DNA from 2 places in the Streptomyces sp. NPDC007808 genome. Region 2 is predicted to be linked to the other one. Evidence: riboswitches for the same ligand, from Rfam matches in the RefSeq annotation. Region 2 holds a riboswitch; the other holds the start of a gene.
The links. Region 2 has a riboswitch for thiamine pyrophosphate ahead of ACFYNL_RS12070 (thiamine ABC transporter substrate binding subunit). Riboswitches for the same ligand answer to the same signal wherever they lie in the genome.
Positions count from the first base shown of each region.

Region 1: linked by a shared signal. The riboswitch ahead of thiO (glycine oxidase ThiO) and the one ahead of ACFYNL_RS12070 (thiamine ABC transporter substrate binding subunit) in region 2 are both predicted to bind thiamine pyrophosphate.

Region 1 covers NZ_JBIAEQ010000002.1:143,846-147,047, reverse strand. The annotation lists gene ACFYNL_RS06885 (thiazole synthase) at 1-467, opposite strand, end outside; gene thiS (sulfur carrier protein ThiS) at 470-691, opposite strand; gene thiO (glycine oxidase ThiO) at 688-1,854, opposite strand; TPP riboswitch at 1,852-1,963, opposite strand; gene ACFYNL_RS06870 (hypothetical protein) at 2,016-2,366, shown strand; gene ACFYNL_RS06865 (NAD(P)/FAD-dependent oxidoreductase) at 2,399-3,202, shown strand, end outside.
Region 2 covers NZ_JBIAEQ010000003.1:69,883-73,084, forward strand. The annotation lists gene ACFYNL_RS12065 (ABC transporter permease) at 1-126, opposite strand, end outside; gene ACFYNL_RS12070 (thiamine ABC transporter substrate binding subunit) at 102-1,202, opposite strand; TPP riboswitch at 1,278-1,383, opposite strand; gene rlmN (23S rRNA (adenine(2503)-C(2))-methyltransferase RlmN) at 1,408-2,514, opposite strand; gene ACFYNL_RS12080 (PP2C family protein-serine/threonine phosphatase) at 2,843-3,202, shown strand, end outside.

The DNA of each region.
Region 1 (3,202 bases), on a different contig from region 2:
GACCCCAGCGGCATGATCGCCGCACAGCCGACGTCCTCCAGCTTCCGGGCCAGCACGGGGTCGTCATTGGTGTACGGCAGCACGGTGAACCCGTCGTCCACCAGCGTCTCCGCCGCGTCCAGCAGCTCGATCGGATCCGGCAGCAGGGTCCGCTCGTCGGCGATGACCTCCAGCTTGACCAGATCCGTACCGAGCGCCTCGCGCGCGAGGCGGGCCGTCAGCACGGCCTCACCCGCCGTGAAGCACCCCGCCGTGTTCGGCAGCACCCGGATGCCGAGCCTGTCCAGGACGGACAGAACGGAGCCGTGCACCGACGGGTCCACCCGCCGCATCGCGACCGTGGTCAGCTCCGTCCCGGACGCCACCAGCGCCCGCTCCAGCACCTCCAGGCTGGGCGCCCCTCCCGTGCCCATGATCAGGCGGGAGGTGAAGGACGAGTCGCCGATGACAAAGGGATCGTCGGCCATGGTCAGCCTCCTTGGACGGCGGTGAGGACCTCGACACGGTCCCCGTCGGCGAGGGGGGTCGACGGCCACTGGGCGCGCGGGACGACGGTTTCGTTGAGGGCGGCGGCCACCCCGGAGGGCGCCGCGGTGAGGGACTTCACGAGCGTGTCGAGAGCCGTGCCCGACTCGATCTGACGACGCTCGCCGTTGACCGAGATGGTGACCGGCCTGACCGGGGTGTTCATGCGGGCTGCTCCGTGAGTGCGGCGGGACTGAAGCGCCTGGGCGTGAACGCCCTGGCCTCCTCGGGGAGTTCACCGGTGGCCAGGACGTGCGCCATGGCGTCGCCGGTGACCGGTGTGAGCAGCACGCCGTTGCGGTAGTGGCCGGTGGCCAGCAGCAGCCCCGTCAGCTCGGTCGGGCCGAGCAGCGGCGCGTTGTCGGGGGAGCCGGGGCGCAGACCGGCCCGTGTCTCGGTGAGCGGCAGCTCCGTGATGCCCGGCACCAACTCGTGGGCGTCGCGCAGCAACTCGTACACCCCGCCCGCGGTCACCGTCGTGTCCCAGCCCAGTTCCTCGCTCGTCGCCCCGACGACCAGCTCCCCGCTCTCGCGCGGCACGAGGTACACCTGGCTGCCGCGTACCACGGCCCGAACGGTCCGGCTCAGGAACGGCGCGTACCGCTTCGGCACGGTCAGCCGCAGCACCTGGCCCTTCACGGGGCGCACCGGCGGCAGCACGTCGTCCGGGACCCCGGGCAGCAGCCCGCTGCGACTGCCGGCGGCGAGGACCACCTGGCCGGCGCGCAGCTGGGTGCCGTCCGCCGTGGTCACGCCGGCGGCCCGGTCCCGTACGACGTCGAAGCGCTCGGCCCAGGCCCGGTGGAAGACCACACCGGCCCGCTCGCACGCGGCCACCAGCGCCCCGGCCAGCCGCCGCGGATCGATCTGGTGGTCGCCGTCCACCCGCAGCCCGCCGCGCACCCCCGGCGCGAGCATCGGCTCAAGGCGCCGGCACTCACGCCCCGACAACCACTCGGATTCCAGCCCCGAGCGGCGCTGCAGGGCGTGCAGTTCCCGCAGGTGGGCCCGGTCGTCGGAGTCCAGCGCGACGGCGAGCGTGCCGCAGCGCCGGTAGCCGAGGTCATGGCCGGTGAGCTCGGTGAGCTCGGCGGCGAAGTCCGGGTACCGGCGGGCCGAGGCCAGGTTCAGACCCAGCAGCGTCTGCTCGCCGTAGTGCAGTTCCGTGACGGCGGCCAGCATCCCGGCCGCCACCTGGGCGGCGCCGCCGCCCGGCTCGGGATCCACGACGGCCGTCGTGAACCCGCGTCCCGCGGCCCGCCACGCCGTGACGAGCCCGATGATTCCGCCCCCGATGACAAGGACGTCTGACGTTCGCGTACGCGACATGGGCGTCCAGCCCCTCCCTTCGCCGGCATGACCCGGATCAGGTTCGTACGGTCGGAGGCCGCCAGCCTCCCTCTCAGCCCGGTGCGTCCGGGCTCCCGCGAGTGCTCTACGTTGGCCACCCTAGCCCGACGCCGCAGACCTCAGTAAGGGAGCCCGTGCCCGTGGCCCGCTCGCTCGACGGACTCGTCCTCGCCCCCGTGGCCGACCAAGCCCCAGGTCAGGTGGGTACCCGCACCCGGTTCACCTACCACGAGAAGGACGGTGAGATCTGGGCGGAGTACGCGGGCGGCGACGTCGTGCGCGGGTATCTGGTCGGCACCAGGGCAGGTGACCGGCTGGACTTCCGGTACGTGCAGCTCAAGCGCGACGGGACGACGTCGTCGGGCCACTGTGTGTCGACGGTGACCGACCTGCCCGACGGGCGGGTGCGCCTGGCGGAGAGCTGGGAGTGGGAGTCGCAGGCGGGTCGGGGCACGAGTGTTGTGGAGCAGGTCACTGAGCACGCCCCCTGACTGACGAATTGTCAGTTGTCTATGGTGATCAGGTGAGCGAGCAGACGCAGCAACAGGGCACGTCACAGGCGCGACGCGTGGTCGTCGCGGGCGCGGGCATGGCCGGGGTGCAGACCGCGGTCGCCCTGCGCGAACAGGGCTTCACCGGCACGGTCACGCTGATCGGCGCCGAACCCCACCAGCCGTACGACCGGCCTCCGCTGTCCAAGGCCGTCCTGCTCGGCAACGCCGAAGGCTCCGCCTTCGACGTCGACTTCGACGCCCTCGACATCGAACTGCGGCTGGGGCGCGAGGTGCTGGGCGTGCGCTCCGCCGACCACGAGCTGGACACCGAGGCCGGGGCCGTCCCGTACGACGTCCTCGTGCTCGCCACCGGCGCCGAACCCATCCGGCTGCCGGGTGCGGAAGGCGTTCCGGGGGTGCATCTGCTGCGCACCCTGGACGACGCCGAGCGGCTGCGGCCGGTGCTCGCACGGCAGCACGACATCGTCGTCGTCGGGGCGGGCTGGATCGGTGCGGAGTTCGCCACGGCCGCGCGCGAGGCGGGCTGCGCGGTGACCGTCGTGGAGGCCGCCGACCGACCGCTCGCGGGTGCGCTGCCCGCGGCGGTGGCGGCGCCGATGACCTCCTGGTACGCGGACAGCGGGGCCGTACTGCGGACGCACGCGCGTGTGGAGCGCGTCGAGCCCGGCGCGGTCGTCCTCGACGACGGCTCGCGGATCCCGGCTGGCGCCGTGGTGGTCGGCATCGGGGCGCGGCCCGCCACCGCATGGCTGGCCGGTTCGGGCATCGAGCTCGGCGCGCACGACGAGGTCGTCGCCGACTCCCACCTGCGC
Region 2 (3,202 bases):
GGCGACGGGATAGGCGAAGAAGACCGCGAAGAACGCGACGGGTACGGCGACGAGACCGAGCGGCACCGCCGCGCCCCGCGCGGCCCTCGTGCGGGAGGCCGCTACTTCAGTACGAGCGAGGTCCACGACTTGACCCAGTCGTCACGGTTGTCGGCGATCTTCGCCGGGGCCATCGTCTCGGGGTCCTCCGCCTGCGGGCCGTACTTCGTGAACTCCGGCGGCACCTGGGCGCCCTCGCGCACCGGGTAGACGAACATGTTGAGCGGCATGTCCTCCTGGAACGTCGTGCTCAGCAGGAAGTCGAGGAGCGCCTTGCCGCCCTCGGCGTTGCGGGCGTTGCTCAGCAGGCCCGCGTACTCGACCTGGCGGAAGCAGGTGCCGGTCGCTACGCCTGTGGGCGCGGTGGTCGGCTTGGGATCGGCGTAGATCACCTCGGCGGGCGGTGAGGAGGCGTACGACACGACGAGCGGCCGGTCGGCCTTGGCCTTCTTGCCGCCCGCGGAGCCGGAGAACTCCTCGTTGTAGGCCTGCTCCCAGCCGTCGACGACCTTGACGCCGTTGGCCTTCAGCTTCTTCCAGTAGTCCTGCCAGCCGTCGTCGCCGTACCTGGCGGCGGTGCCGAGCAGGAAGCCCAGGCCCGGCGAGGAGGTGGAGGCGTTCTCGGTGACGAGGAGGTTGCGGTACTCGGGCTTGACCAGGTCGTCGAAGGAGGCGGGCGGGGTCAGCTTGTGCTCGCTGAAGTACGCCTTGTCGTAGTTGACGCAGATGTCGCCGGTGTCGACGGGCGTCACCCGGTGCTTGTCCTGGTCGACCCGGTACTCGGGCAGGACCTGGTCGGAGCCCTTGGCCTCGTACGACTGGAACAGCCCGTTGTCGAGCGCGCGGGAGAGCAGGGTGTTGTCGACGCCGAAGAAGACGTCGCCCTGCGGGTTGTCCTTGGTCAGGATCGCCTTGTTGACGGCCTGCCCGGCGTCGCCGTCCTCCAGGACCTTGACCTTGTAGCCGGACTTCTTCTCGAAGGCGGCGAGGACGTCCTTGGACACGGCCCACGAGTTGTGGCTGACCAGCGTGACGGTCTTGGAACCACCACCGCTGCCCCCTGCGCCGTCGCCGTCGGACGATCCGCACGCGGCCAGCGCGGGCAGCGCGAGGAGACCGAGACCGGCGAGCGAGGCCGTGGCCTTGTACTTGGTGATGCTCACTGATTCCTCCTGGAGTGACCAGGAAGAGACGCGGCCCTGGCCGGAACCCCAGGGGCTCCGGGCAGGGCGCAACAGCTTGAGTGGTGACCGATCTCCCTACCCAGAATGACCTGGGCCAGGTTCGGAGGGTCTGCGGCCGGTGCCGCACTCTCAGCGCTGTGGCGCTCCCCTGTCGGAATATGCAGATGTTCTTACGGCGGTCAGACTACCGCTCGGTCGCGGCGAGCTGCCCACACGCCCCGTCGATCTCCTGACCACGGGTGTCCCGAATCGTCACCGGCACACCATGCGCGGCGATGGCTTCGACGAACGCCTTCTCGTCCTCGGGCCGGGAGGCGGTCCACTTCGAACCGGGAGTCGGGTTCAACGGAATCAGGTTCACATGCACGGGCTTGCCCTTGAGCAGCCGCCCGAGCCGGTCACCGCGCCAGGCCTGGTCGTTGATGTCCCGGATGAGGGCGTACTCGATGGACAGCCGCCGTCCGCTCTTCGCGACGTACTCGAACCCGGCGTCGAGGACCTCCCGCACCTTCCACCGCGTGTTCACGGGGACGAGGGTGTCGCGCAGCTCGTCGTCGGGGGCGTGCAGCGAGATGGCGAGCCGGCACTTGAAGCCCTCGTCGGCGAACCGGTGGATGGCCGGGACGAGCCCGACCGTCGAGACGGTGATCCCGCGCTGGGACAGCCCCAGCCCGTCGGGCTCGGGATCGGTCAGCCGCCGGATGGCCCCCACGACCCGGTTGTAGTTGGCGAGCGGCTCGCCCATCCCCATGAAGACGATGTTCGACAGCCTCGCCGGCCCACCCGGCACCTCTCCGTCCCGCAGCGCCCGCATCCCGTCCACGATCTGGTGGACGATCTCGGCGGTGGACAGATTGCGGTCCAGCCCCGCCTGCCCGGTCGCACAGAACGGGCAGTTCATCCCGCACCCCGCCTGCGAGCTGATGCACATCGTCACCCGGTCCGGGTACCGCATCAGCACCGACTCCACGAGCGTCCCGTCGAACAGCCGCCACAGCGTCTTGCGGGTGTCGCCCTGGTCGGTCGACAGATGCCGTACGACGGTCATCAGCTCAGGGAACAGCTCCTCGCGCAGCTTGTCGCGCGAACCGGCGGGGATGTCGGTCCACTGCTCCGGGTCGTGCGCGTACCGCGCGAAGTAGTGCTGCGAGAGCTGCTTGGCACGAAACGGCTTCTCGCCGATCGCGGCAACGGCGTCCTTGCGCTCTCCGGGCGTGAGATCGGCAAGATGCCGCGGCGGCTTCTTGGCTCCGCGCGGGGCGACGAAAGTGAGTTCTCCGGGCTTAGGCATGGCTGTACCAGTGTCGCAGATCGAATCGGGTGACCTGCGGCTGTCGCCTGCTACGGCTGCCGTAGGTAGTCGTCACCGGTCGCCGCTGAGCGGCCTCGGACGGCCCAGAGAAGGCCCAGAGACGGCCCAGCGGAGATCACTCGTCGGCTGCCGGCCCCTCATCAAGCCGGACCTTGACCTGGCGGTTGTGGGCGGTGCACCCGAGGACCTCCCCGTTGACCAGGCCTTAGTTCACTGATCGGGTTGCCGCCGACAGAGGAAGGGGCGGGTCTCCATCAGGGCGATGCCAGGAAGCATGAATCGCACCATTTGTCCATATCCTGCATCCATGATTATCGACTACGCGGCAGTGTTCAGAGCGCTGCCGGGCGCGGTCGCTCTGCTGACTCCCGAACTGGTCTTCGCCGACGCCAACCTCGCGTGGCTGCGCCAGGCCGGACGCAGCCGCGACCAGGTGGTGGGCCGCTACCTTTTCGACGCCTTCCCCGGCAGCCCGCGGGACCCGGCAGCCTCCGACGCCCGCCACCTGGAGGCATCCCTGCGAGCGGTCCTGGCCAACCGCAAGATCGACATGGACCTGCAGCGCTACGACGTGGAATCCGCGCAGCGCCCCGGCCATTGGGAGGAACGCTACTGGAGCGTGGTCAACGCGCCCGTCTTCGCGCCCGACGGCCAGATCACCCTGGTG